DNA from 3 places in the Butyricicoccus sp. AM32-19 genome. Region 2 is predicted to be linked to each of the others. Evidence: predicted binding sites of a transcription regulator. Region 2 holds the regulator's gene; each other region holds the start of a gene.
What was found. Region 2 encodes Rex, which represses fermentation and respiration genes when NADH is low (regulators of the CRP and FNR family bind a similar motif). Its sites were predicted from a motif close to ATTGTTAANNNNTTAACAAT; they were not measured.

Region 1 (9,955 bases), on a different contig from region 2:
TTCCGGCAAGGAGCCGGATGCGAAGCACCCGTTCGGCTACGGACGTACCGAGTACATCGCGGGACTGATCGTCTCGTTCATCATCATTCTGGTCGGCTTCGAGTTCTTTAAAACCTCGCTCGATCGCATTCTGCATCCGGCTGCCGTAGCGTTCTCGGCGGTGCTGATGGGAATTCTTGCCGTATCCATGCTGGTTAAGCTGTGGATGGGCGCATTCAACATCAATATCGGCCGCAGAATCGATTCTCCGGTGCTGATGGCGGCCGGTCAGGACAGCCGCAATGATGTTGTTACTACGGCTGTTGTTGTACTCGGCATGGTAGCCAGTCGGTTTACTACGCTGCCGGTGGACGGATATGTGGGTGTTGCCGTTGCCGCGTTCATCCTCTGGTCGGGCATCGGCATTGCGAAGGATACGGTTGCGCCGCTGCTCGGCGAAGCCGCCGATCCGGTGGTTGCCCGCAATATCCGGCGGATTGTAATGGAATCTGACTATATTGTCGGCGTACACGATATGATCATCCACAACTACGGCGCAGGACGCTCGATTGCGTCGCTGCATGCCGAAGTGCCGAGCGACTCGGACTTTGTGGCTGTGCACGAGGAAATCGACGAGGCTGAAAAACGTGTCTGGCAGCAGACCGGTGTGTATCTGGTCATTCACATGGATCCGATCGATATCAATAATGCGTATGTCAACGCGCTGCGTGAGCAGACCGACGGCGTGCTCCGTCAGATCGACGGACAGCTTACCATGCACGACTTCCGCGTAGTGGACGGCAAACGCCAGATCAACCTGATTTTCGACGTTGTTGTGCCGTTTTCCTATGATGAGGATGCCAAACGCGACCTGCTGATGAAGATCTATGACAGCCTGAAAGCGATTGACTCGCGCTATAATCCGGTTGTAACGCTCGATCATCAGATGTGATAAGAAAATAATAGGCAGAAAAAGGAGGTGCTTTCGCATCTCCTTTTTCTGCTAAAAATAGCATAGAAAAACGGTAGGGAACAAAATAATCCGCGGAAACGGCAAGTTATCATTGCAATACCCCGGAAATTTGCTATAATGGAGATAGCGTTTTTACGCTTTATCAGATAACATTATTGTTTGGGGGAATTTAAGTGAGCTTTTTCTCGGGCCTGCTTTCCGCACTTCCCGGTGCAGTGGCGCAGGGTTTGATCTGGGGACTGATGGCGATCGGCGTATTCATCACCTTTAAGGTGCTCGATCTGGCCGACCTGACCGTCGATGGTACGATGGCGACCGGCGGTGCGGTGTGCATCGTTATGATGACGCACGGCGCGAATGTATGGGTGGCAATGCTGTGCGCTTTCCTTGCCGGCATGCTGGCCGGACTTATTACCGGTATTCTGCATACCTGTATGGGTATTCCGGCGATTCTGGCCGGTATTTTGACACAGCTGGCGCTGTTCTCCATTAACCTGCGCATTATGGACAAAAAAGCAAATGTAGCGATCAATCCGGACAACTACAAGCTGCTTGTATCGCTGCGCAACGTCAAGAAGCTGACTATCGAAAATCCGATTTTCGTTGCGGCTGTCTTTACGATTGTGGTTATCGCGCTGCTGTACTGGTTCTTCGGTACGGCGCTCGGCTGCTCCATCCGTGCGACCGGCGCAAACCCGAACATGAGCCGTGCACAGGGCATCAATGTTGATTTTGTCAAGGTGCTCGGCCTGATGCTGTCCAACGGTCTGGTTGCGCTGGCAAGTGCGCTGTACTGCCAGTATCAGGGCTTCGCGGATGTCAACGCCGGCCGTGGCGCTATCGTTATCGGCCTTGCCGCTGTCATCATCGGTGAGGTGCTGTTCAGCCGTATTTTCCGCAACTTTGCGCTGCGTCTGCTCGGCGTATCGCTCGGTGCGGTTGTGTACTATCTGGTTATTCAGGTGGTCCTCAATCTCGGCCTGAACACCAACGACCTGAAGCTGATCTCGGCTTTCGTCGTTGCAATCTTCCTTGCTGTTCCGTACTGGAAGGGCAAGTATTTCCGCGGTGCAGCCAAGAGTGCCGCAAAGACTGATGCGAAGGAGGCCAAGTAACATGCTGCAGCTCAAAGGGATTTACAAGACCTTCAACGCGGGCACGGTAAACGAAAAGCGTGCCATTGACAACCTGAACCTGACCCTTGAGGACGGCGATTTTGTCACCATCATCGGCGGCAACGGCGCCGGCAAGTCCACCACGCTGAACCTGATCGCAGGCGTGTATCCGGTGGATGCGGGCATGATTCATCTGAACGGCTACGACCTGACCAATCTGCCCGAGCATAAGCGCGCGCGTTTCCTCGGCCGCGTATTTCAGGACCCGATGATGGGTACTGCCGCTACCATGGGTATCGAGGAGAATCTGGCGCTGGCATACCGCCGCGGTCAGAAGCGCGGCCTCGGCTCCGGTATCACGAACGAGGAACGCGAGCTGTATCGCGAAAAGCTGGCAACGCTCGGTCTGGGACTGGAGAACCGCATGACCAGTAAGGTCGGTCTGCTGTCCGGCGGTCAGCGTCAGGCACTGACCCTGCTGATGGCCACCCTGCGCAAGCCGGATCTGCTGCTGCTCGACGAGCATACCGCAGCGCTCGATCCGAAAACCGCAGATAAGGTGCTGCAGATCACCGAAGAGATCGTTGCACGCGACAATCTCACCACATTGATGGTAACGCATAACATGAAGAACGCCATCCAGTACGGCAACCGTCTGATTATGATGGATGCCGGTCGCGTTGTCGTTGATATCCGCGGTGAGGAGAAGAAGAACCTTACCGTCCGCGACCTGCTCGAGAAGTTCAACATCGAGAGCGACCGTATGCTGCTCAGCGAATAAGGCGAATAGAAAGACCCCGAAACATGGTTTCGGGGTCTTTTTATGTTCATTTTTCATTTTCCAATCTCAATTCTCCATTGATTTGCCAACCGAGCGGCGTTCGCTGGAACAAAGCATTGTGCAGCCCTGTCAGTGCCTGCCATGTGGCTCGATCGGTAATGCCGGTCTCGGGCAGCTGAAAAATTTTCTGTGCATGTCTGACAGCGGACTGTGTATCCGCATCGTACTCGCCGGTGAGCGGCACGGCGGCAATCCGGTTATAATGCGGCGCACTTTCGCACAGCATGAGCTGGAGCACATACACCGTGGGACTTTTCGCGCCCGGTTTCAGCACGGCATTGCTCTCAGGCGGGAAGAATGCCGTCTGCATGGGAAGTGCATCGGCGGCGATAAGCGCGGCATATGTAGCGTAGATGGCGTTCCATGTGCGCTGGTCGGCGGTGCCCGTCACCGGAAGGCAGTTCTGCTGCTGATAATCGCGCACGGCAGCGGCAGTCTTTGCATCCCAGATGCCGTCCGGCACGAGCGGTGCAGCGCTACCCTCAGACTGCTGGATGCGTCGCAGAAAGGTCTGCAAATCGAAAATATGGCTGCGTTTTTGTGCATCGGTGTACAATCACGTTGCCTCCTCTCCAACGGGATAGCCGGGATACTGTCCTCTGGCACTCTGGCTGCCGGCCAGCACGGTTTCGGCAAGATCGGCCATGCCCTCCCATGTCAGCGGACCGATAGCGCCCGTGGTGGGCAGACCGAGCAGCGACTGGATGACTGACACCGAGGACTCGGTCGCGTCTCCGAAAATGCCGTCTACCGTGACAGCGGGCACCTCGGCATAGCCGCGCGCGATGATGTTGATGAGCTGCTGCGCCTTCCGCACGGCTTCGCCGCGCATCCCCTTGACAAGAAAGGTCTCCGGCAGGCCGATAAATTCCTCGAGCCACTCCTGCTCAGGCTGGGCGAGCAGCACGGACTGGTAGGTGGAAAGCAGGGCATACCACGTCTCTCGATCCACCACACCGGTGATAGGCAGGCCGACAAGCCGCTGATACGCAGCCACGGCTTCGCGGGTCTGCGGACCGAAAATACCGTCGATCTGTTCCGCCTGCCAACGCGGCAGCGCATCGTAAAATTCGCCGACAATGGCAAGAAAATACTGCAAAAGCTGTACGCCCGGGCCGCTCATGCCCTCGGTCAGCCGCTCGGGGTACTGGCGGGAAATCTCACTGAGGGTCAGTCCCTCGCTGTTGAGCTCGCTCAGGCGCTTGACATTATTATAAATGAACGCGATGCGGTACCATGTTGCCGGGCCGACAAGGCCGTCCTCGGTGAGGTTGAATTGCCGCTGGAACGCCCGCACGGCGCGTTCGGTATCTGCGTTGAACACGCCGTCTGTGGGATAGATTTTCGGAATGTTCGGGAAATTGGTCGAAATGCGGTTAAGGCGCGTTTGAATCGTGCGGACATCCTCGGAAAAATCGCCAAGCCGCAGCGTTACACCGGGAAATGACCCGCCGAGATTGGGCGAGAGCGGTGCACCGGTGACGAAATTGATGTCGCTGCCGTAAAACGACTGCAAGATCTGCTCGGCGGAAAGTCCCTGTTCGGCAAGCGGCACGGTGCCCCACTGGCTCAGGCCGCCCGGACAGGTGACGGTTGTGCCGTTGCAGTACTGCGCGAACAGCGGCTCGACCGAGTCGCCGCGGGTGAGGTAAGTGCCGATCATATCATCTACAATGGTGGAAATATTCTCGAAAATATCCCGTCCGGGCACAAAGGACTGGTCATACCGCGTGGAATTGGTGATGTCAAAATCGTAGCCTTGCGCGCGGTACCATTCGGTGAATACACGGTTGAGCACATAGGACATTTGTGCGTACACGTTGGCGCGGATGGCCTGCTCGGGCCAGGTCGGATAAATCTCGGACGAGGCCACATTCTTGATGTAGTCCGCAAACGGCACGGTGACATTCTGCGCATTCGAGGACGGCGCACCGAGGTGCACCGTGATGGTTTCCGGTATGGAAACATAGGGTTCGGGCAAAGCAATCCCTCCTTTTACGGATTCTCCGGCAGAGCCGGATCGAGGGCCTGCGGCGCATCGGTGGCAGTCAGGTCGGTCTGCGCGAAGCTCTGGTTTTCCTTGAGCGGTGTAAGTGCCACGGGCAGCATGGTCGGCACGCCGGAGAACATGGCGATGTGCAGCGCGGTCAGCGGTGTGTAGCCCTCGGCGGAGATTTCGACCGTGTAGACCGCAAACGGCGGACCGCTGCCCGGACTCAGCGAGTTGCTACGCGGCGGCGTTGTCAGTATCATGGACGGCGTCATGCCGCCGGAGTCGGTCGTGACCGAGTAAAGCAGCGTGCGCATGCCGGTATCATCCGGCGCGGTGGAGACGGAAACGATGGCGTTTTCAAGCGGCAGTGCGCCTAACGCGGTCGTGACGAGTACACGCAGTTCGGCGGTGCCGTCGGTCAGTTCAGCCATGAAAAAACCTCCTTGTCAGCAGGTGAAAAAACAGATATACTAAAGGTAACAGCCGCAAAGGCGGCAAAATCTCGAAAGGCGGGGACAGTATGCAGGATTACAAAACAATGATCTCCATGTGTGCAGAGCAGGAGGAGAAGTTTCAGTTTGAGCATTTTTCGCGCGAGGATGCGCTGAAAATCGGCCTCAAGCTGCATGAAAACGCAAAGGAGCAGCCGGTTGCGGTTGAGATTACGGTGAACGGTCTGGTCGTGTTCCGTTACTTCGCAGAAGGCGCAAAGCCGGACAGCGAGCTGTGGCTCGCGCGCAAGCGCAACGCGGTTGACCTGATGGAAACGTCCTCGCTGCGGTTTTTCGCAGAGCTGGAGGACGCGGGTGAGACCTTCGCGGACCGCAAGCTCGACCCGAACGAGTACGCCGCAGGCGGCGGTTTCCCGATCCGGCTGCGCGGCACCGGCGTGATCGGTTCCATCTGCGTTTCCGGTTATCCGGATCATGTGGATGATCATCAGCTTATCATTAACACACTGGCGGAGTATTTCGCATAATTGAGCATTTTAAATGGAGAATGGAAGATGAACGTATCGTTTTTCATTCTCCATTATTTTTATACTATTTTGACATGATAATGCCGAAACCACCGGTCAAGCTGGATGATATACGCGAAAATCTGCGGGGTGCGCATCAGCTGTCCGAACCACGGTTCGGTGAGGCTTTCCGGCCGCTGCATGAGTTTTTGTACGGCATTCCGGTCGAACAGGGAAGCGGTGACCGAGGTGTTATCCTCGAAAATACGGCGGACATAGTCCGCGCACAAGCGGGTATAAACCGGATGAAAGGTTTTCGGATACGGACTTTTCTTGCGGTAAACGATCTCTTTGGGCAGTTCATCGGCGAATGCGCGGCGCACGATGCCCTTCTCACGTCCCTCGAGCGATTTGAAGCCCCACGGCATATTATAGGCATATTCGACAATGCGGTGGTCGCAGAAGGGCACGCGAACCTCAAGACCGGAGTACATGCTCATGCGGTCCTTGCGGTCGAGCAGGGTCGCCATGAACCAGTCAAGATTGAGCACGAACATTTCACGCATCCGGGCTGCTTTTTTGTCATCGGACGGCAGTCTGGGTGCGCGGGCGCAGGTGTCGCGGTAGTGCTGGCGCACAAATTCCTCGCCGTTTCTAACGGCATCCGGTGTGAGCAGACCCAGCCGCAGACCGACCGACCGTGACCACGGAAACGTATCTTCAAACAGAATTTCCTCACGGTGGTACCACGGATAGCCGCCGAATAACTCGTCGGCGCACTCGCCGGACAGGCAAACGGTGGTTCCACCGCGCTTGACGGCAGCACAGAACAGCAGCAGGGAGGAGTCCACATCGGCCATGCCGGGCAGCGCACGCGCATCCGTCGCGGGGAGCAGGGCCGCGCACAGTGCCTCCGGTTCGAGCACAACGCGATGATGGTGCGTACCGAGAAAATCCACCATTTGATCAATATACGAATCGTCACTATTAGGCTGAAATATACTCTTTGTAAAATATTTATCGTTGTCCCGATAATCCACCGACCAGGTATGCAGCGTTTCGCCGCGGGCCGCGTAATCTTTCGCCGCCAGCATGGACAGGATGGACGAATCCAGTCCGCCGGACAGGAAACACGCCAGCGGCACATCGCTGACCAGCTGACGGCGGGCGGCATCGCAGATGAGCGTGTGCGTGCGCTCGACGGTAGTCGGCAGGTCGTCCTCATGCTCGTGCGCCTCGAGCTTCCAGTAGGTGTGATCGGTGAAGGCCTCCGGCGTAAGAACCGCAAAATGCCCGGGCACAAGTGAGGAAATCTGCCGAAAAACACCGGATTCCGGCGGGCGCGCAGGCCCGAGCAGCAGCAGCGTGCGCAGACCATCCTCGTCGAGCGCAGGCTCGATCTCCGGATGGCACAGCACGGTGTCAATGGTCGAACCAAAGGTCAGACCGTTGCGAATGGGAGCGAAAAACAGCGGTTTCACGCCTAGCCGGTCGCGGCAGAGCGTCAGTCGGCGTTCGCGTTTCTCCCAGATGGCAAAGGCGAAAATGCCGTTCAGCCGCGCAAATGCGTCGGTTTTCCACTCGAGATAGGCGTGCAGCAGCACTTCGGTGTCCGAATGTCCGACAAACTCGTGCCCGCGTGACATAAGTTCTCTACGCAATTCCGGTGTGTTATATAACTCTCCGTTATATATAAGGATAGTATTCCTGTCGGGAGAGCACATTGGCTGCTTGCCGCCCTCCGGATCAATGACGATCAGCCGCCGATGGATAAGCGCTGTGTCCTCGTCAAAATAGGTGCCTTCGGCATCCGGCCCGCGCGGCGTAAGCGTTCGCTTCATTCCGTGAAGGATCGGTCCGCCGCGGCGTGCGTCGCGTTCATAATCGACAAAACCGCCGATACCACACATAGGCGATTCCTCCTCTGATTGATGGTTTCCTTCTGTTATATGTATTAAATGTGAAAAATATGAAGTAAAATAGTAATTCTTCTAAAAAATATAAGCGGCGACAGAACAGGATGAGGGTTGCGTGCAATGTGCGTTCGTTCCTGCCGACATTTGGCAGAAACGCACAAAAAATGGAGTGCGGATTTTATCAGTAAAAAGAATGTTAAATCCTTGACAAATGGTTTCCGAACGATATAATAGAGATAGACATGCTCCAAACAAGGACCTCGCTGGGCGCGGCGCTGCGGCCAATGACCGTGTGCGCTGTGTTTTTGTGCGTGTCCGCTATTATTTATTTTTGGGAGGTTTATGGCATGGATTTTAGGCTTACAAAAGAAGAAGCACTGTTCCAGAAGATGTGCCGCGAGTTCGCTCTGAACGAAGTAGAGCCGATCGCAGCTGAGATCGATGCGGAAGAGCGCTATCCGGAGGAAACCGTTCAGAAGCTGATGAAGTACGGCCTGATGGGCATTCAGTTCCCGAAGGAAGTCGGCGGCTCCGGCGGTAACTATATCTGCTATTCTATCGCTATCGAAGAGATGAGCCGCGTATGCGGTACCACCGGCGGCATTATGTCCGCTCACGGCACCCTGGGTGCTTGGCCGATTTACGCTTTCGGCACCCCGGAGCAGAAGGAAAAGTGGCTGCGCCCGCTGATCGAGCCGAAGGAAGGCGCCAAGATCGGTGCATTCGGCCTGACCGAGCCGAACGCAGGTACTGACTCCGCTGCACAGCAGACCATGGCTGTTAAGCAGGAGGACGGCTCCTACATCATGAACGGCTCCAAGGTGTTCATCACCGGCGGCGGCCGTGCAGATACCTACGTTGTATTTGCTATGACCGACAAGTCTAAGGGCAACAAGGGCATTTCTGCGTTCATCGTTGACAAGGACGACCCGGGCTTCTCTATCGGCAAGATCGAGCACAAGATGGGCATCCGTGGTTCTCAGACCGCTGAGCTGATTTTTGAGGACGTTCATCTGCCGGCAGACCGTCTGCTGGGCAAGGAGAACGGCGGCTTCAAGATCGCTATGATGACCCTGGACGGCGGCCGTATCGGTATCGCTTCTCAGGCACTGGGTATCGCGCAGGGCGCTCTGGATAAGGCTATCCAGTACATGAAGGAGCGCGTACAGTTCGGCAAGACCCTTGATAAGTTCCAGGGCCTGCAGTGGATGGTAGCTGACATGGCAACCCAGATCGACGCTGCTCGTCTGCTGGTTCGCCGTGCTGCATTCAACCACGATGTTGGCCTGCCGTTCACCAAGGAAGCTGCTATGGCTAAGCTGTACGCTTCTGAGGTTGCAATGGACGTTACCACCAAGTGCGTACAGATCTACGGCGGCTACGGTTACATCCGTGAGTACCCGATGGAGCGCATGATGCGTGACGCTAAGATCACCGAGATCTACGAGGGCACTTCTCAGGTTCAGAGAATGGTCATCGCTGGTCAGGTTCTGCGCTAAGAAAAGGAGGAAAACTGAACTATGAAGGCAATTGTTTGTGTAAAGCAGGTTCCGGATACCTCCGGTAAGGTTGCTGTTAATCCCGATGGCACCCTGAATCGTGCATCCATGCAGACCATCACCAACCCGGACGACCTGAACGCTGTAGAGGCTGCTCTGAAGCTGAAGGACGCTACCGGCTGCAAGGTCGTTGTTATCACCATGGGTCCTCCCCCGGCAGAGGGCATGCTGCGTGAGCTGATCGCTCGTGGCGCTGATGAAGGCGTTCTGGTTTCCGCTCGTGAGTTCGGCGGTTCCGATACCTTTGCTACTTCCCAGATCCTGGCTGCTGCTGTTAAGAAGGTTGGCTTGGAGAAGGACGACATCGTATTCTGCGGCCGTCAGGCTATCGACGGTGATACCGCTCAGGTTGGCTCTCAGATCGCTGAGAAGCTGGACATCCCGCAGGTTTCCTATGTTGCCGGCATCGAGAAGGATGGCGACAAGGTTGTTGTTAAGCGTATGCTCGAGGACGGCCACATGACCATCGAGACCCAGACCCCGTGCCTGCTGACCTGCATCAAGGAGCTGAACGAGCCCCGTTACATGTCCCTCGGCGGCATCATGGACTGCTACTCCGCTCCGGTTTCCGTATATGACTACAACACCCTGAAGGACGATCCGCTGATCGATCCGACCACC
Region 2 (9,955 bases):
ATTCAGAATACCAAACTTTTCACCGTTTGTCAAGAACTTTTTTTCAAATTCTTTTTGGTACGCTGAACCGCTGTTTGAAAACAGCTTATTTAGGATACCATCGTTCCCCCTGTTTTGTCAATAACTATTTTTCATTTTTCTGCATTTTATGCAAACCCTTGAGATACCGCCGTAAATCTGCTATACTGAATATATTATATAAAGATTTGTGAAGAGAAAAAGGAGGTGTCGGCTTGCCTATCAAGATAGCCGACAGTCTGCCGGCACGCGCCGTATTGGAGAGCGAAAACATTTTCGTTATGACCGAACACCGTGCCGCGACACAGGACATTCGTCCTCTTCGCATCGGTTTACTCAACCTGATGCCATTGAAAATCATTACCGAAACCCAGATCCTGCGCTGTTTATCCAACACGCCGATCCAGATCGAGGTCGATCTGATCCAGACCGAAACGTACCATTCCAAAAATACGCCGGAGGATCATCTTCTCACCTTCTACAAGACGTTCGACGATATCCGCGACCAGAAATATGACGGTTTTATCATCACCGGTGCGCCGGTAGAGACCATGCCGTTTGAGGAAGTCGAATACTGGAAGGAACTGACCGAGATCATGGACTGGACTAAAACGCACGTTCATTCCACGCTGCACATCTGCTGGGGTGCGCAGGCCGGTCTGTATTATCACTACGGTATTCTGAAGTACATGCTGCCCGAGAAAATGTCCGGTATTTTCAAGCACCATGTTCTGCTGCCGAAGGAGCCGCTGCTGCGCGGCTTCGATGATATCTTCTGCGCACCGCACTCGCGCCACACCGAGGTGCGTGCCGCCGACATCCGCAAAAATGATCGTCTGACCATTCTCGCGGAGTCGCACGAAGCCGGTGTGCACATCGTAGAGGCAATGAACGGCCGTCAGATCTTTGTGCTGGGTCACGGCGAGTACGACGCCGACACGCTCAAAAAGGAGTATGAGCGTGATCTGGCCAAAGGCATGAACCCGGAGGTGCCGCGCCATTACTTCCGCAACGATGATCCCAACGAGGACGTACTGGTGACCTGGAAGGCACATGCCAACCTGTTTTACACCAACTGGGTCAACTACTATGTGTACCAGACAACACCGTATTATCTGGACAAAATGTAATACCAAAGCCGCTCATCCATTGGATAGCGGCTTTTTTCACACAAAAAAGGGAGTATCAAAAGATACTCCCTTTCGTTTTACAGGTTCTGCTCTCTTCCCTCGTCTGCTGCGCCGACCAGATGGCACAGTGTCATCAGGCTGTCCGACAGATGCACGTTTTCGACCGGAACGCCCAGTCCCTCCAAATGAAGGTCCTCGCCGGTGAAATTCCACAGACCGCGGATACCGCGCTCTACCAGACCGTGTGCGATACGCGGGGCATCTCCGCGCGGAATGGTGAGCACCGCCACATCCGGCTTGTTGCGCTCAATAAACTCCGCAAGCGTATCCGCGCTGCGTACCTCATGGCCGCCAAAGCGCTGACCGATGAGCTGCGGATTTGCGTCAAACGCACACAGCAGTTCAAAGCCGCTGGCAGAAAAGTTAAAGTTATTAAGCAGTGCACGACCGAGGTTGCCGGCACCCAGCAGAATCGCCGTGCGGCCGGTCCGCAGACCCATGATCGCACCCAGCTCCTCCTGCAGTTTGTCGATATTATAGCCGTAGCCCTGCTGACCAAAGCCGCCGAAGCAGTTAAAGTCCTGACGAATCTGCGAAGCGGTCAGTCCCATGCGCTCTGCCAGTGCTTTGGAGGAGATACGCTGCTCCCCTTCAGCCTTCAGCTCACAAATATTCCGATAATAGCGAGGCAATCGCTGAATTACCGCTTTGGAAACCTCTTGCTTGTGTTCCACAGACCCTCTCCCTCTCTCAAATTCTATTTCTCGTGTAAATTACAACTTAGCGATGGTATCCAGCACATAATCGGTAAATTCCTGTGCAGTTGCACCGGTATCACGACCGGTAACAACAACCTTGCGCTCCTCTACCATGCAGATATCAAGTGCGCGGTCGAGCTTCTTCGCCAGTTCGATTTCACCGATGTGCTCAAGCAGCATAACAGCTGCACGCAGTACGGAGGACGGATCCGCGTACTTTGCGCGGCCTTCCTGTACCATACGCGGCGCAGAGCCATGAATTGCCTCGAACATCGCATAGCGCTTGCCGATATTGGCAGAGCCTGCCGTGCCGACACCGCCCTGAATCTCAGCAGCCTCGTCGGTGATGATGTCGCCGTACAGGTTCGGCAGAACAACGACCTTGAAGTCGCGGCGGCGCTTGTCATCGAGCAGCTTTGCGGTCATGATGTCGATGTACCAGTCGTCAAACTGTACTTCCGGATACTCCTTGGCTACCTTCTGGCAGGTATCGAGGAACTTGCCGTCGGTGGTTTTGATAATATTCGCCTTGGTGACGCAGGAAACGCGGTTCTTGCCGGTCTTGCGCGCATAGTCGAAGGCCAGACGAGCGATACGCTCGCAGCCCTGCGAGGTAGCTACGGTAAAGTCGATGAACAGATCGTCATCAATCTGTACGCCCTGAGAGCCGACAGCGTAGCCGCCCTCGGTGTTCTCGCGGTAGAACGTCCAGTCGATACCCAGCTCCGGCACCTTTACCGGGCGCACGTTGGCAAACAAGTCGAGACCCTTGCGCATTGCAACGTTTGCGGACTCTACGTTCGGCCACGGATCGCCCTTGCGCGGGGTCGTGGTGGGGCCCTTCAGGATAACGTGGCACTTCTTCAGCTCTTCCATAACGTCGGGCGGGATTGCGCAGCCGAGTTCAGCACGGCGCTCGATGGTCAGACCGTCGATCACGCGGAACTCCACCTTGCCGGCCTTTACCTTGTCTGCCAGCAGAACCTCCAGCGCATGCTGGGCCATGCCGGTGATCATCGGGCCGATGCCGTCGCCGCCGCACACGCCGATGATCAGCTTGTCCAGCTTGGAGTAATCAATAAAATCGTCCTGCTCCTTCATATCCATGATACGCTTGCGCTGGCTCTCTACAACTGCCTCAAATTTATCCAGAACAGACTGGTCGATAGACATGGTTTTGTCCTCCTACACCATTGATATTATTTTAACAAAAGAAAATATGCCTGTCAAGTCCGACCAGAGAACCCGCTTGGCTCTCCGGCCGGCATAACGTCTTGACTTACTTGCTCTGCTGACGTGCGTACAGCAGCGTACCGCCTGCAAGCAGTGCGTGACGCTGGCGCTCGGAAACCTCACAGTCGGCCTTGAAGGTCTTGCCGCCGCAAACAACGGTGACCTGCTCGCCGTTCTTTACTTCCTCGAGCACGTTCGGCAGAGAGATTTCATCCAGCAGATTGATTGCATCGTAATCCGCCGGATCGGCAAAGGTCAGCGGGATGATACCGGAGTTGACCAGATTTGCCTTGTGAATTCGTGCGAAGGACTTGCACAGTACGGCCTTTACGCCCAGATACAGCGGAACGAGCGCTGCATGCTCACGGGACGAGCCCTGACCGTAGTTTGCGCCGCCGACAATTACGCCGCCGCCCTGCTCCTTGCAGCGGGACGGGAACTCCGGATCGACGTTGATAAAGCAGTAGTTGGAGTAGTACGGCACGTTCGAGCGGTACGGCAGCAGCTTTGCGCCGGCCGGCAGGATGTGGTCGGTGGTGATGTTGTCCTCGGTCTTGAGAACGACCTTGCCGGTGTAGGATGCCTCGAGTGCCTTGCCCAGCGGGAACGGCTTGATGTTCGGGCCGCGAACGACCTCAACCTCAGCCGGATTCTCGGCCGGCTTTACGATCATGTTGTCATTGATGGTGAAATGCTCGGGCATTTCGATCTCCGGCATCTCACCGAGGGTGCGCGGATCGGTCAGCACACCGGTCAGTGCAGACGCTGCTGCAACCTCCGGAGATACGAGGAAGATCTGTGCATCCTGGGTGCCGGAACGGCCCTCAAAGTTGCGGTTGAAGGTACGCAGCGATACGCCGCCGGACTCCGGCGACTGGCCCATGCCGATGCAGGGACCGCAGGCGCATTCAAGGATACGCGCACCGGCCGAAATGATATCCGCCAGAGCACCGTTCTGCGCCAGCATATTGAATACCTGCTTGGAACCGGGGCTGATGGTCAGCGAAACCTCCGGGCTTACGGTCTTGCCCTTGAGGATGGAAGCGACCTTCATCATGTCGTGGTAGGAGGAGTTGGTGCACGAACCGATGCAGCACTGGTTTACCTTGATCTCGCCAATCTCGGATACCTTCTTGACGTTATCCGGCATATGCGGCATAGCTGCCAGCGGCTCGAGTGCGGACAGGTCTACGGTGTACTCCTCGTCATACTCTGCGTCCGGGTCGGAGGACAGCGGTACCCATACGTCGCCGCGGCCCTGTGCTTCGAGGAACTTCTTGGTTGCCTCGTCGGACGGGAAGATCGAGGTGGTAGCACCCAGCTCAGCGCCCATATTGGTGATGGTGGCGCGCTCCGGTACGGACAGGGTCTTTACGCCCTCGCCTGCGTACTCTACGATCTTGCCGACGCCGCCCTTGACGGTCATCTGGCGCAGTACGTCCAGAATAACGTCCTTCGCAGATACCCACGGAGACAGCTTGCCGGTCAGGTTGACGCGGACCATCTTCGGCATCGGGATGTAGTACGCGCCGCCGCCCATTGCGACTGCAACGTCCAGACCGCCGGCACCGAACGCCAGCATGCCGATGCCGCCGCCGGTCGGCGTATGGCTGTCCGAACCGATCAGGGTCTTGCCCGGTGCGCCGAAGCGCTCCAGATGTACCTGATGGCAGATGCCGTTGCCTGCCTTCGAATAGTAGATACCGTGCTTCTTAGCGACAGAACCGATATATTTGTGGTCGTCCGCATTCTCGAAGCCGGACTGCAGGGTATTGTGGTCAATGTAAGCGACCGAGCGCTCGGTCTTGACCTGATCGACGCCCATCGCCTCAAACTGGAGATAAGCCATCGTGCCGGTGGCATCCTGCGTCAGCGTCTGGTCGATCTTCAGACCGATCTCCTGACCCAGTACCATTTCGCCGTCTACCAAGTGCGCTTTCAAAATCTTCTGCGCGATTGTCATACCCATGTGTGTTTCCTTCGCTCCTTTATGTCCCGACGCGAAAGTCTTTCGCTTTCGCGCCCCATTCTCGTCAGAATGGGTGGTTGCGGCTTCCACAGCCTTCTCCACGGTGCAGCTCGCACCGTGCCCCAAAAAACAAAAATAGAAGTGGTGTTCGCATACACGAAACCACTTCTATTTTACAACATTCTATCGGTTTTGCAAAGCACTTTTCACCGCAGTGATTTGAAAAAGTTCAAGCCTTTTTCTGCGTTTTTTCAGCAGAATTACTGTTTTCGGCAGAAAGTCACTTGTATTTGTCGAAAAAGCGGTTTCGCAGCAGTTCAACTCACTTGTTCTCCTGCCATGTACCTTCCTCGGTCACTTCGATGACGCTGCTGGTCATATCCAGCTTGCGGTTTTCAAACGCTTCGCGGTTGTTCTCGTAGATGAGACGCAGACCCTCGAGCGTCAGGTTCGGGTCCACATCGTCGATAAGGTCGCAGTATTCCGCCATCATGCGGCCCATGCCGCCGGTAGCGACTACTCTTGCCTTGCCGCCCAGTTCCTTCTGGATATCCGTGATGATGCCGGTCAGCGCGCCGACATAGCCGCGCACCGCACCGGACTGCATGGACTGCACAGTGGTCTTGCCGATGGCATTCTCCGGCCGCTCAATGTCCACGCGCGGCAGCTTGGACGCCTTGAGGAACAGCGCCTCCATCGCCACCTTCAGACCCGGGAAAATCGCGCCGCCCTGATACGCGCCGTTCTCGTCGATGGCGTCAAAGGTAGTCGCCGTGCCGATATCCACAATGATGAGCGGCTTGCCATACTTGCGAACCGCAGAAACCGCGTTGACCAGTCGGTCCGCGCCGACCTCGCGCGGGTTGGCATAGCAGTTTTCAATGCCGATATCCGCATCGCGGCCCGCGATGACCGGCTGCACATACAGATACTTGCGGATGGCATTGATCAGCGTATACATCACCGGCGGCACGACCGACGCGATCACGACCGCCGTCGTTTCCGCGCAGCTGATCTCGTGGAAGTGGTAATACTGCGCGATCAGCATGCCCAGCTCATCCGAGGTGCGCTCAGAATTGGTGGAAATGCGGAACGAGCCGCGCAGCTTGTCTCCGTCATATAAACCGAACACCATGTTGGTGTTGCCTACGTCGATTGCTAAAAGCATAATGTTCTCCTAATTTTCTATTTCTCTTACAGACGCTCTTTTCGCAGCAGACTGCCGTCCTCATCGACCAGCTCGAGCAGCGCAGCCCGTCCGTTCTCGACAGTCAGCCGAGCGTAGCTGGCCGGGCCGCCGCGCGGCAGACTGATGCTGCCCGGATTGCATACCCACACGCCGTTCTCCCGCTCGAGCATCATGCGGTGCGTATGCCCGAAAAAAGCAAGCGCGCAGTGCTCCTCGTAAGCCCGCTGCGGCACAATGCCGCTCGACAGCATGCCGACACGCTCACGGTGGCCGTGCGTGATATAAATCCGCACGCCGCCCGGTGTCACAACCGCATTCAGCGGCACATCGGGGTCAAAATCGTTGTTGCCCCGCACGCGGTAGATCGGCATGGCCGGGAACACGCGCTCGATCTCGCGAGCATCCTCGGCGTGATCGCCTAAGTGAATGACCGCATCCGGTTCTTCCCTGTCTACCGCAAAGGCCATTGCCATGTTATAGCCGTGGGAATCTGCAAATATCAGCACTTTCATGTTGTTCCCTCTCTCTGCGCCGCACATATAGCTGTATTTTACACCGAGTATCCCGCGATGTAAAGTAATTTTCTTGCGATCAGCCACAATTTATTTCCCTGTGCACACACTTCTCCTCCCGGCGGCATATACTGTCATGAAACAACTTCTTATGAGAGAGGACGGGACGCGAATGAATCAGAACGAACTGCTCCGCAGACTTGCGGCACAGGCCGGTGGAGACGCGGCGCTCGAACGGCTTTCCGGTGCGCTCGGCACTGCAGACGGCAGACGTGCGGTCGAGCAGCTGTCCGCACAGCATGCCGCTGAGCTGGAACAGGCCGCAAAAGCCGCGCAAAGAGGTGACATGCGCAGCGCAGCACAGGCAGCGCAAAAACTCATGCAGACACCCGAGGGTGCGCGGCTGGCCGCACAGCTTCGGCACATTTTCGGCAAATAAGGAGGCGTTTGGATGGAAAACGATATGCTTTCCTCGCTGCTGAGCGACCCGGAGTCACTGCAGAACGCGATGAAAACCGTGTCCGACCTGCTCGGCGGTCAGCCGTCCGCACAGGCAGAGCCGCAGAGCACCTACGATCCGGCCTCCGAAATGATGCAGAAGGCGCTTCCGGTCATCGGCGCGATCGCGCAGAGCGGGCAGAATGCCGTAAAACCGGAAAAACGCGCACTGCTCGGTGCGCTCAAGCCGTTCGTTGCCGAGGAGGTCTCCGGCCAGTTCGACCGTGCCCTCCGTCTGGTCAGCATGGCTCGGATGGCGCGCGCGGCACTCGGACAGGTGAACCTCTCTGCAGACGATACCGCGCCGCGAGCCTTATAGGAGGTGCTGACCCATGTATAACCGCTATCTTGCCGCCGCAGAGCAGACCGCACCGGAAACAAACGAACCGCCGCAGAGCAGCACCTTTTCCGGTCTCGGACGCACGCTGAATGCGCGTCTGCAGGGTGTCCGGCTGGACATGGATACTATGATCGCCCTGCTCATCGTGTGGTTCCTGCTGATGGACGATGACGGCGTGGTGGATTGGGAACAGTTTCTGCTCACCGCCGCCCTGCTCCTGTTTGGGCTGTGAGTACATGAAAAAACTGCCGCACGGTTGATGTGCAGCAGTTTTTTATTGCATTCGCGTGCTATAATTGAGAATGAGCGCTATCCTTGCGCAGCTCTGTCCGCGCTGCCGCGATTTCTTGCAATACGGCAAGTATTGCAAGAAACCGCGCCTCAGCAGTACGCAGAATTTATTCGCAAACCGCTCTTGTTCCATTATGCGGTATTGCCTTAATCCGCGCCTTCGGTGCGCACATTCATTTTCCATTCTCCATTTTCAATTACAAAATAGGTCCCGACCCATCATCCTTCTCCTTGGTGATGGACTTGATCACAACAGTATAGCTGTCGCCCTCTTCGGTGGTGACATCCACCCGGTCACCGACCTTTTTGCCGAGCACCGCCTTGCCAAGCGGTGCCTTGCAGCTGATTCTGCCGTTCAGCGGATCACACCGCACGGTCGTTACCACCTGAATGGTATCCGTGTCATCATCGTCCTCAAACAGCAGCTCCACCTTATCGAACAGACCGACCTCATCCGCGCCCGCCTTATCCTCAATCACATGCGCGGATTTAATCATGCGCTCCAGATAGCGGATGCGGCTGCGGTTGCGGTTCTGCGCCTGCTTGGCGGCTTTGTATTCAAAATTTTCACTCAGGTCACCGAACGCACGTGTGCGCTTGACCTCCTCGATCAGCTCGGGCATCAGCTCCAGCTTGCGGTGGTCCAGCTCCTTCTGCATCATTTCAATGTCCTGTGCGGTCAGATCGTCATGCATAGCTTTTCATTTCCTTTCATGCTTCCATGCTCATGCCTTAGATTATATGCTGTTTGGCGGAATTTTGCAACGCCTGTCCTCCCGTCAAATTTCCGCATGGTTAAATTTGCGTGATAACCGCGCAGAATGTTCAACAATTTGCACAATTTTCTATTTTCCGCCATTTTTATTTGCTGTATCGTTTTCCATATGATATACTGTTGCTATACGCCTGTACACCACAAAGCAGGGTGCTGACGTTTTCCGTTGGCCGCCCTGCTTTTTTGCTGTGTACGGGAGAATCACAAAAAGGGGAATGAAAACATCATGGGAACTGCATTTTTGCGGCAGCTTCAGCAGGAATTCAAGGGCTACAACGGGCAAAAGCTGGCCAAGGACCTGATGGCTGGTCTGACCGTTGCGGCAGTGGCGCTGCCTCTGGCACTGGCGTTCGGTGTATCGGCCGGTGCAACAGCGGCCTGCGGCCTGGTTACGGCGATTGTTGCCGGTCTTATCATTTCGGCGCTGACCGGCGGCTATTATCAGATTTCCGGTCCGACCGGTGCTATGGCAGCCATTCTCGGCTCGCTGATCGCGACCTACGGCATGCAGGGCATGTTCGTGGCAACCTTTCTCGCCGGTGCGCTGCTCATCCTTGCGGCGGTGCTGCACCTCGGCAACCTGACCGCCTTCGTACCCGCGCCGGTTATCACCGGTTTTACCTCGGGTATTGCGGTCATTATCGCGATGGGTCAGATCGACAACTTCTTCGGCACGCACTCGGAAGGGGCCAGTGCGATTGCGAAGATCATCTCGTATAAGGATCTCGGCTTTCATCCGGATATTGCTACCACGCTGATCGCGCTTTTTGTCGTTCTGCTGATGGTGTTCTTCCCGAAAAAGTGGAACGCGGTCGTACCGGCTTCGCTCATCGGCATTATCATCGCAACTGCGGCAACGATGATTCTGAAGCTCGATATCGCAACCGTCGGCGAGATTCCGAAAACGCTCATGCTGCCGGATCGTCTGTCTCCGGCACAGATTGACTGGAACACGGTTCCTGCTCTGCTGGCGCCGGCATTCTCCATCGCGGTGCTGAACATGCTCGAAAGCCTGCTGTGCGGTGCGTCTGCCGGCCGCGCGACCGGCGTCAAGCTCAACAACGATCAGGAGCTGTTCGCACAGGGCGTCGGCAACATGGTGCTGCCGATGTTCGGCGGCATTCCGGCAACTGCCGCTCTGGCGCGTACCTCGGTAGCAGTTCGCTCGGGTGCGCAGACCCGTCTGACCGGTATCTTCCATGCGGTCGGTCTGCTGATCATGATGTTTCTGCTCGCGCCGGT
Region 3 (9,955 bases), on a different contig from region 2:
GCCCGGGGTGATGCCCAGACCAACTTCAGGCTGACCGAAGGAAGCGTTCTCGGAAGCGAGACGGATGTCGCAGGACATAGCCAGCTCGCAGCCGCCGCCGAGGCAGAAGCCGTTGATGGCAGCGATAACCGGACGCTTGAAGTTCTCGATCTTCCAGCAAACGCGGTTGGACTCGTTGCCGAACAGCTTGCCCTCTGCACAGGTCTTGGTAGCCATCTCGGAGATGTCAGCGCCTGCAACGAAGGAGTTAACGGTCTTGCCCTTCTTGTTAACGGTGGAAGAACCGGTCAGAACTACTGCATAAACGTTGTCCAGATCCTTAGCCAGCTCGTCGAATGCCTCTTCCAGCTGTGCGTACATGTCGGTGGACAGAGCGTTCATAGCCTTCATGTGCTCGATCTTAACAATCGCAACATGACCCTTTTTTTCGATTACTACGTCAGTCATTTTTAAGACTTCCTTTCAGAATATGTGCTATGAGCGTAAAACGCTCAAAAGCAATCTCCGTTCGGAGATTACCAAACATCCAAAGGATGTTTGCAGTCAAAATAGAACAGAAGCGAGCTTCTGTTCGTAAAAACCCGCGACATGCGCGTGGGTTTTTACACCCCGACCCAACCGCCGTGGGCGGCGTCGTTCGGGTATCCAAAATCAGTTTCTACGGAACTGATTTTGGTATATAGGGGGTACTGGGTACCCCCTATAATTTACTTGCAGAGCTCGTCGCGCTCAACGATGATAGCTTCGCCCATACCGCCGCCGATGCACATGGTAGCCAGACCGATGGTCAGGTCGCGCTTGATCATTTCGTAGATCAGGGTGGTGGTGATGCGGCAGCCGGCTGCACCGATCGGGTGACCCAGAGCGATTGCGCCGCCGTTTACGTTAACCTTGTCCATATCAAAGCCAAGCTCACGGTTAACAGCAGCAGCCTGTGCAGCAAATGCCTCGTTGGACTCGATCAGGTCGAGGTCAGCAACGGTCAGACCTGCGCGGGACAGAGCCTGACGGGTGGACTCGATCGGACCTACGCCCATGATGGACGGATCGCAGCCTACAGAGCCCCAGGCACGAACCTTAGCCAGCGGCTTGAGGCCGTTTGCCTTAACGAACTCCTCGGAAGCGATGATCATTGCAGCGCCTGCATCATTGATGCCGGAAGCGTTGCCTGCGGTTACGGTGCCGCCGTCCTTCTTGAATGCCGGGCGCAGCTTGCCGAGGATCTCCAGAGTGGTGTTCGGCTTTACATGCTCGTCGGTATCAAAGATAACGGTTTCCTTCTTCTTCTTAACCTCGATCGGAACGATCTCGTCCTTGAAGCGGCCGTTAGCGATGGCAGCAGCTGCCTTCTGCTGGGAAGCGAGAGCGATCTCGTCCTGCATCTCGCGGGTGATGCCGTACTTTTCAGCTACGTTTTCTGCAGTGATGCCCATGTGGTACTGGTTGAATACATCAAATACGCCGTCGTATACCATCATGTCGACCAGCTTCTTGTCGCCCATGCGAGCACCCCAACGGGTATCGCGGGAGATGTACGGAGCACCAGACATAGACTCGCAGCCGCCTACCAGCATCATCTTGTTCTCGCCGGAACGGATGATCTGGGTGCCGAGGGAGATGGCACGCATGGAGGAAGCGCAAACCTTGTTCAGGGTCATAGCCGGGGTGGTGATCGGCAGACCGGACTTCAGGCAAACCTGACGTGCTACGTTCTGGCCTACGCCGCCCTGCAGTACCTGACCGAACAGAACCTCGTCGATTGCTTCCTTGTCAACGCCTGCACGCTCGATAGCTGCCTTTGCAGCAGCGGTGCCAAGCTCGGAGGAGTGTACATCGCGGAGGGTGCCGCCGTAAGTGCCGATTGCGGTACGGGCAGCGGAACAGATGTAAACGTTCATTTAGCTGTTTCTCCTTTTCTACTGATGCGGCGAAAAAACTATGCCGCCGCATGGTGATGGAAACTCGATTTTTGAGTTCGTTAATATTTTATCAAACTATTCTGCAGAATGCAAGGGGAATTGGTCGATTCTGTAAAATTATATGAAAAGTCCAGTTCCCGTTTGCGTAATCTGCACAAATAGAATTGATTAGTCGTTAGCCAGACCCATCAGCTCGTCACGGAAGATACGAGCGTCCATGGTCTTGATCTCGTCAGCCATCTTCGGAACGAAGTCCATCTGGTCGAGGATCTGGGTCTGCAGGTCGATGCCCGGAGCGATCTCGGTCAGGGTAACGCCTTCCGGACGCAGCTCGAATACGCAGCGCTCGGTGATGTACAGAACCGGCTGATGTACCTCGTTAGCGTAATCGCCGGAGAAGGTGATGTGCTCAACCTGCTTAACGAACTTCTTCTTAGCGCCTTCCTGGGTGATAACGAGCTTGCCGTCCTTGCACTCAGTCTTGAGGCCCTTTGCAGTGAAGGTGCCGCAGTAAACAACCTTCTTGGCGTTCTGGGTGATATCGATGAAGCCGCCTGCACCTGCCAGACGGGTGCCGAACTTGGATACGTTCAGGTCGCCGTTCGGAGCAGTCTCGGCCAGACCGAGGAATGCAACGTCAAGACCGCCGCCCTGATAGAAGTCGAACTGAACATTGTGCGGGATGATGCACTGTGCGTTGGCAGCAGCGCCGAACTGGGTGCCGCCGTACGGTACACCTGCGATGGAGCCTGCCTCAACGGTCAGGGTCATCTTGTCGGAGATGCCTTCTTCAGCAGCTACGTTAGCGATCTTCTCCGGTGCGCCGGTGCCGAGGTTTACGATAGCGTCCTGCGGCAGCTCCATAGCAGCGCGGCGGGCGATGATCTTCTTAGCGTCCATCGGGATCGGCGGGATAGCATCAACCGGGATGCGGAACTCGCCGGTCAGCGCGCCGTCGTACGGCATGCCGAGGCACTGCATGTTCTCCTCATCGGTGCCGACTACAACAGAGTCAACATAGATGCCCGGGATAGCAACCAGCTTCGGGTCCAGAGAACCGCCCTGAACGATCTTCTCAACCTGAACGATTACCTTGCCGCCGGAGTTCTTGCACGCCTGAGCCATAGCAGTTACGTCCAGAGGACCGATCTCACGATGTACGGTGCAGTTGCCGTACTCATCGCAGTAGGAAGCACGCAGGAATACAACGTTGATCGGGAAGCCCTTGTACAGCAGGCGCTCCTGACCCTCGATGTTAACGATCTTTACCAGATCTTCCTTGGTAACGTCGTTCAGCTTGCCGCCGCCGTTGCGCGGGTCAGCGAAGGTCTTCAGGCCAACGTGGGTGATGGTGCCGATGTTGTGCGCAGCGATATCGCGGTACATGTGCGAGATAACGCCCTGCGGCAGGTTGTAAGCCTCGATCTTATTGTTCAGAGCCAGCTCGCCGAGCTTCGGAGCACGGTCCCAGTGGCCGCCGATAACGCGCTTAACCATGCCTTCATGGCCGTAATGGTCACCGCCGGTGCCATCGCGGTGGCCCTGACCGGCTGCAAAGAACAGGGTCAGGTTCTGCGGGTGGCCGGTCTCAAGAAAACGCTTCTCGAGAGCCTTGGACAGGGTCTCCGGGCAAGCACAGGATACGAAACCGCCGGTAGCAATGGTATCGCCGTCCTGAACCTTCAGAGCAGCTTCCTCCGCGGTGATGATGCTTACTTTCTTCATGTTTATCAATCCTCCTGATAATAGTGCGACCGGTTTTACAGTGGTCACGCCTGCGACGTGAAAGACCTGATTCTATCTATCGCCTGCGGAATCTCATCCGCTGCGGCAACAACAACACGGTGCGCGGCCTCGATCTCCTCATAGAGATACGGGCAGCCGGTGCAGCCGCGCAGGATCAGCAGTACGTCATATGGAACACCGTCCTCCGGATAGGAGAATGAGGCGGTATCCAGAAGGGCAGCGCAAATCGCCTTGTAGGCATCGCCGCGCTCATAGCGCGGATTGCAGCCGCCGCAGAATTTTACTGTGCAGCGAAGCAAGGCGCACAACCCCTTTCTATGTAGCATTTCCGAATGTTACCATAGGGAAACAATGGGTAATAACACAAACACAGGCACTCACGGGTGCTCCATGAGTGCCTATAGTTTGCTCAGAGATTACTTGATGCGAGCAATCTTCTTTGCCAGTTCCTTCTTCATTTCAAGGTTGGACTGACGGGCAATCATGATGCGCTGAGCCTGCGGCGAGCCTGCACCGTGCATGGACTCCGGCAGATAGCCGACAGCTGCAGTACCCATGGTCATGTTCTCGATCAGGCGCAGCAGACGCATACGGTCCTCAGTCGGAACGGAAGCAACGCCCTTGAGGTACTTCTCGATGTACGGCTTGAGCTCCGGGTTGCGGTAATCAGCCTCGGACGGCTGGGTTACCATCAGGCCGCCTGCCAGATCCTGTGCCAGACGAGCGATCTCGTACGGGAAGCGGGTAACGTTCTGCTTGCAGACGTTAGCCAGCAGCAGGTCGATCAGATAGTTGCCTGCCTTGGTCTTGGTGCCCTGAGAGGAGCAAGCGATACCGCAGCAGTACAGGGTCTCGTTCAGGTGGGTCATCTCGATCAGCTTGTCCTTAACGTGGGAAGCCTTGGAGGAGCCAGCCATATCGCCAGCCAGAGCGGTAGCGCCGATCAGAACGTCGCCTACGCCGACCTTGCAGCCGCCGTAAGACTGACGGTGATAGCCTGCGAAGCGCTCTACGATCATGCCGGCAAACTTAACTTCGCCATTGAGGAAGATGCGGTCGTTCGGAACGAATACGCGGTCGAAGATAACGAGAACTTCGTGGCCGCCGTATACCTTGTTGCCAACGTCGATGTCGTTGTACTCTTCCATCTTGCGGGTGTCGCAGGACTGACGGCCGTAGATCAGGGTGATGCCCTTGGAATCGGTCGGAACTGCGAAGGAGATCGCGTAGTCCTCGTCGCCCTCACGCATGGAGATGGTCGGCATTACCAGAACCTCGTGAGAGTTTACGAAGCCGGTCTGGTGAGCCTTAGCGCCGGTAACGTATACGCCGTCAGCGGTGCGCTCTACAACGTGCAGGAACAGATCCGGATCAGCCTGCTTGGACGGAGCGAGGGAACGGTCGCCCTTAACGTCGGTCATAGCGCCGTCAACTGCGAGATCCTCATCCTGCACGCGGGTCAGGAACTTGAGGAAGTTCTCATGGTACTTGGTGCCGCAAGCCTCGTCGATCTCGTAGGTGGAGGAGAATACAGCGTTCATAGCGTCCATGCCTACGCAGCGCTGGAAGCAGGCTGCAGTCTTCTGACCGAGCAGACGCTGCATCTTAACCTTCTTGATCAGGTCGTCGGTGGACTGATGCATGTGGGTGAAGCGGTTGATCTTCTTGCCGGAGATGTGGGAGGTAGCAGTCATCAGATCCTGATACTGCGGGTCCTCAGCCAGCTCGTAGGTAGCGGCGAAGGAGTTCAGGGAAGGACGGATAACCGGGTCGTCAACCGGGTTCTCTACCTTCTTGCCGAACATATACAGGTTGAGGTTCAGCTTGCGCAAGGATTCAATGTACTGGTCTTTGGTCATCATAAGTGATCAAGTATCCTTTCTCATTACAATTTGGTGCACATAACATGAATAAAGAAAACAGGGCGGGGAGACGGGACTCCCCGCCCTATTCAGGCGTTACATACGGAAATTAGAAGCACTCTTTGTATACGCGCTCGCTGAGCTCGATGCTCCACGGACGGTAAGAGTTGGTGATCAGACGCTGCTGGTTTGCATCAACAGACAGTGCAAATGCCTTAACGTCCTCTTCCTTGAAGCCGTACTCATGCAGCGGCTTCAGGTGCAGAACCTTCTCCAGGGTTACATTCAGGGTGCGCAGAGCGTCGTCCTTGGTGCAGCCCAGGCAGCGAGCAACGATTTCCTTGAACTTGCCCAGCTCGCCAGCCGGCTCGTACTCGTCGTACATCTCGAGGATCTTGCCGAACAGAGCGTAGTTGGACTCGCCGTGCGGAACATGGTAGGTGCCGCCGAGCGGGAAGGACATGCCGTGTACGGTTGCACAGCCAGCCTTCAGGAATGCGATGCCTGCGAACAGGGAAGCATGAACGAACTCGCCGAGGTAATCCATACGAGCGTCCGGGCCTTCCAGAGCGATGCGGCGGAAGCCCTCGAGGATCATCTCCATAGCCTTAACGGAGAACATCTCGGAGGTAACGGTCTTGCGGTGCGGGGACAGGAAAGACTCGGTAGCGTGGATCAGAGCATCGATAGCGGATGCTGCGAACGGCTTGTACGGCAGGGTCTTAAGCAGATCCGGAACCAGGCAAACCTTGTTCGGGATGATGTCGTCGGAAACCAGGCCGAGCTTGGTATCGCCGCCGGTCAGCTTGCCGTCCTTCTCGTCCTTAACGATAGCAACAGAAATGTTGGTAACCTCAGAACCGGTACCGCAGGTGGTCGGGATAGCGATAACTTCCTTCTCATGTACAACAGGCTCACGCTTGAAGTACAGCTCATGTACGGAGGTCGGGCGCTTGCAGCCGAGCAGCTTGCAAAGGTCCATGATAGCACCGCCGCCTACTGCGATTACGCGGTCGTAGGAATCGTACGGAATAGCCTCGTACATGGTCTCGATCATAGCCTCGGAAGGCTCGCCTGCACCGAACTTCTCCTGGAATACGAACTTGCTCTTGAGGCCAAGCTCTTCCATGAAGGGCTTGTAGATGAATTCGTTGGTCAGAACGACGTCGCGCTCGCCCAGCTTGAACTCCTCAGCGAAAGCACCAAAGGTGTCAAACTTGTAAATAGTCGGGGCAATGACGATCTCTCTCTTGTCCTTCATCAGGGAGGCGCTGAAAGCATCCATAGCCATAGTAGAAACATCTCCAATCAAAAATTTTATAAAAGGCCGTGCGGCTTTTTATTACATGATTTTACAGGGTGGTTTTTTCCTGTGTTCTTATTGTAGCAAATTTGCGCCAAAACTTCAACACAAACAAACAATAATTTCATCAAAAATTGACCAACTAAACCTGTACAAAAAGACAATAAAAAGTCCCGCAATCTTATTACGGGACTATTTTAACGTATTTATTGTGATTTGTAAATGGGGTAATGGTGAAAAGTACCGAAAAGTTTTTGTATAAATTTCCGTTCTTTAGCTGTTTTGCGAAAAACGGCTCAAAAATGCGCGGGTTCGCTCGTTATGCGTATTTTCAAATACCTCTGTCGGCGTGCCCTCTTCAACGATAGTGCCGCCGTCCATGAATACGACATGATCGGCCACATCGCGGGCAAACGCCATCTCGTGGGTGACGATGATCATGGTGGTGTGCTGGTCCGCCAGTGAGCGGATAACGCGCAGCACTTCGCCGGTCAGCTCGGGGTCGAGCGCCGAGGTCGGCTCGTCGAAGCACAGGATATCCGGCTTGAGCGCGAGCGCACGCGCAATGGCAACGCGCTGCTGCTGCCCGCCGGACAGCTGGTGCGGATAGTGGCTCATGCGGCCCTCGAGGCTCATCATCTCGAGCAGCTCGATGGCGCGGTGCTCGATCTGCTCGTGAATCTCGCGTTTTTTCTGCTTGTAGTCCGGGCGTTCCTTGGCCTGCAGCAGGGGAGCGAGCATGACGTTCTCGAGTGCGGTGTACTGCGGGAACAGATTGAACGACTGGAACACCATGCCGAAGTGCAGACGGTTCTTGCGAATCTGCGCATCGCTCTTGGCGGCATGGTCGGCAGCGTCGAGCAGTGTCTCGCCGTTTACGATGATCTTACCCTCATTCGGGGTTTCGAGAAAATTCAGGCAGCGCAGCAGCGTGGTCTTGCCCGAGCCGGACGAGCCGATGATGGCAAGCGCCTTGCCGCGCTCCAATGTAAAACTGATGTCTTTAAGCACCTTGGTAGAGCCGAAGTTCTTATAAAGGTGCTGTACCTCCAGAATAGGCATAACGGCTCCTCCTTATTTAAAGTAATCCATTTTCTTTTCGATCCAGCCGAACAGCAGGGTCAGAATACCGTTGAACAGCAGGTAGAATACGGCGGTGTAGAACAGCGGCCAGATGATACCGGCGCTCTTGATGAACTTTTCGCCCATCCACAGCACCTCGTATACCGCGATGGTACGCGCCAGAGCGGTATCTTTAACAAGGTTGATAAACTCGTTGCCCATCGGCGGGATAACGCGCTTGATGACCTGCAGCAGCGTTACCTTGAAGAAAATCTGGCTCTTGGTCATGCCGAGCACCTGACCGGCCTCATACTGACCGCTCGGGATACCCTGAATGCCGCCGCGGAAGATCTCCGAGAAGTAGCAGGCGTAGTTGATGACAAAGGACAGCAGAGCAGCGCTGAAGCGCGGCAGCTTGAGTCCCCACACCAGAGCAGGGCCATAGTAGATGATGATGATCTGGAGCATGAGCGGTGTGCCGCGGACGATCCAGACGATGATTTTGATGAGTGCGCGCAGCGGAGTAATGCGGCTCATCGAGCCGAAGCTGATAAGCAGGCCGAGCGGCAGAGCGAATACCAGCGTCAGGCAGAAAAGCTGTACGGTGGTAACAAAGCCGCCCATCAGGCTGAGTGTTACATTGGCAAACATGTCGTTTCCTCTTTACCTCTTTTTTACTTTATTTCCTGTGATACATAAGGCAGAAGACGGTAGTCCGCCTTCTGCCTTATATTGAACTGGGGAATGGGAGATTAAGCCTCCGGATCTACGATTGCTTCCTGTACGCCGTACTTCTGAGCGAAGGAAAGAACAATGCCGTCCTTGTAGGCGCCCTTGTAGAAGTTGTTGAATGCTTCGGTCAGGTCAGAACCCTTGCGGAAGCCTACAACGTAGTTCTCGTCCTCCTCGCCGTTGGCCTCGTTGAGGTTTACGGTGTAGGTCAGGTTCGGGTAGCTGGTGCCCTCGCCGATCATAGCGCCTGCCATCAGCAGATCGATCACGCAGGCATCAGAGGTGCCTGCGGCAACCTCCATCAGTGCGTCAGCCTGAGACTGAACTGCGGTTGCATTCAGACCGGCAGCCTGTGCAGCAGCCTCACCGGCGGAACCGGACTCAACAGCGAAGGTCATATCCTTGATGGACTCGATGTCCTTGGCAGCATCAGCCTTGTCGGACGGAACAACAACAACCTGTGCGTTGGTTGCATACGGGTCGGAGCAGTTCATGGAGGTCTTGACCTCATCGGTCAGGGTCATGCCGTTCCAAACAGCGTCAACGCCCTTGGAATCCAGCTCCATGATCTTGTTGTCCCAGTTGATCTCGATGAACTCGGCTTTTACGCCCAGGCTCTCAGCGAAAGCCTTTGCCATGTCCGCGTCAAAGCCGACCCACTCGTCCGAGCCGTCTTCCTTATAATCCATCGGCGCGAAATCCGTGATGCCGATAACCAGCTTGCCGTTGCTCTTTACATAATCCACATCGCTCTCAGCGGAAGCCGAGGTGTCAGCCGCATCGGCACTCGAGTCGTCGGTCTTGGCAGCAGAGCCGCCGCAGCCGGACAGCATGGATACACTCATAGTGCCTGCCATCAGCAGTGCGAGAAGTTTCTTCGTCTTCATTTTTAGAAAACCTCCTGTAATTCGGTTCATATCTTGTTTACTATTATAACACTTTAGCGCAGAAAATCAACCCCTGATTTTCATGCAGATTTTCAGCATTTTTGAAGGATAATCGGGCGGTATTTTGTGCAAAATCTAAAATAACAGGGTGAAATATATGGAAAAGAGGATGGGGAGCGGTTGGGACGGATTCTCACTCTTTTTTGCGAACCTGTGTTGACCTGTACCAAAAAAGAGATTATAATCATAAGTAAGCATGATTGTTAAAGAATAAACAATGAAGAACAAGTAAGACGGAGGGAATCAGCGTGGATTATACTGCACTGTATCAGCAGAAGCTGACAACGGCGGATGAAGCCGTTAAGGTTGTTAAATCGGGTGACTGGGTAGACTACGGCTGGTGTACGGGTACGCCTGTTGCACTGGACAAGGCACTTGCGGCCC

Region 1: DW806_RS14495 (acyl-CoA dehydrogenase) is a predicted target of Rex. The motif match lies at 7,968-7,987, and genes of this name have one in related genera.
Region 3: DW806_RS12805 (acetyl-CoA C-acetyltransferase) is a predicted target of Rex. The motif match lies at 1,975-1,994, and genes of this name have one in related genera.

What each region holds. Positions count from the first base shown of each region.
Region 1 is NZ_QUIX01000026.1:6,338-16,292, forward strand. It holds gene DW806_RS14455 (cation diffusion facilitator family transporter) at 1-931, shown strand, start outside; gene DW806_RS14460 (ABC transporter permease) at 1,126-2,067, shown strand; gene DW806_RS14465 (ABC transporter ATP-binding protein) at 2,069-2,848, shown strand; gene DW806_RS14470 (peptidoglycan-binding domain-containing protein) at 2,895-3,464, opposite strand; gene DW806_RS14475 (peptidoglycan-binding protein) at 3,465-4,889, opposite strand; gene DW806_RS14480 (carboxypeptidase regulatory-like domain-containing protein) at 4,904-5,332, opposite strand; gene DW806_RS14485 (heme-degrading domain-containing protein) at 5,422-5,880, shown strand; gene asnB (asparagine synthase (glutamine-hydrolyzing)) at 5,940-7,769, opposite strand; gene DW806_RS14495 (acyl-CoA dehydrogenase) at 8,123-9,274, shown strand; gene acrB (acryloyl-CoA reductase electron transfer subunit gamma) at 9,296-9,955, shown strand, end outside.
Region 2 is NZ_QUIX01000008.1:115,946-125,900, reverse strand. It holds partial or broken gene DW806_RS15545 (hypothetical protein) at 1-212, shown strand, start outside; gene metA (homoserine O-acetyltransferase MetA) at 234-1,148, shown strand; gene DW806_RS08680 (redox-sensing transcriptional repressor Rex) at 1,226-1,882, opposite strand; gene DW806_RS08675 (isocitrate/isopropylmalate family dehydrogenase) at 1,922-3,079, opposite strand; gene DW806_RS08670 (aconitate hydratase) at 3,186-5,108, opposite strand; gene DW806_RS08665 (type III pantothenate kinase) at 5,431-6,276, opposite strand; gene DW806_RS08660 (metallophosphoesterase family protein) at 6,303-6,809, opposite strand; gene DW806_RS08655 (hypothetical protein) at 6,982-7,248, shown strand; gene DW806_RS08650 (hypothetical protein) at 7,261-7,626, shown strand; gene DW806_RS08645 (hypothetical protein) at 7,640-7,879, shown strand; gene DW806_RS08640 (GreA/GreB family elongation factor) at 8,136-8,633, opposite strand; gene DW806_RS08635 (SulP family inorganic anion transporter) at 8,940-9,955, shown strand, end outside.
Region 3 is NZ_QUIX01000018.1:36,682-46,636, reverse strand. It holds gene DW806_RS12810 (enoyl-CoA hydratase-related protein) at 1-447, opposite strand, end outside; gene DW806_RS12805 (acetyl-CoA C-acetyltransferase) at 708-1,898, opposite strand; gene DW806_RS12800 (acyl CoA:acetate/3-ketoacid CoA transferase) at 2,088-3,644, opposite strand; gene DW806_RS12795 (hypothetical protein) at 3,689-3,964, opposite strand; gene DW806_RS12790 (4-hydroxyphenylacetate 3-hydroxylase family protein) at 4,082-5,527, opposite strand; gene DW806_RS12785 (4-hydroxybutyrate dehydrogenase) at 5,637-6,818, opposite strand; gene DW806_RS12780 (amino acid ABC transporter ATP-binding protein) at 7,104-7,892, opposite strand; gene DW806_RS12775 (amino acid ABC transporter permease) at 7,905-8,543, opposite strand; gene DW806_RS12770 (transporter substrate-binding domain-containing protein) at 8,645-9,511, opposite strand; gene DW806_RS12765 (butyryl-CoA:acetate CoA-transferase) at 9,820-9,955, shown strand, end outside.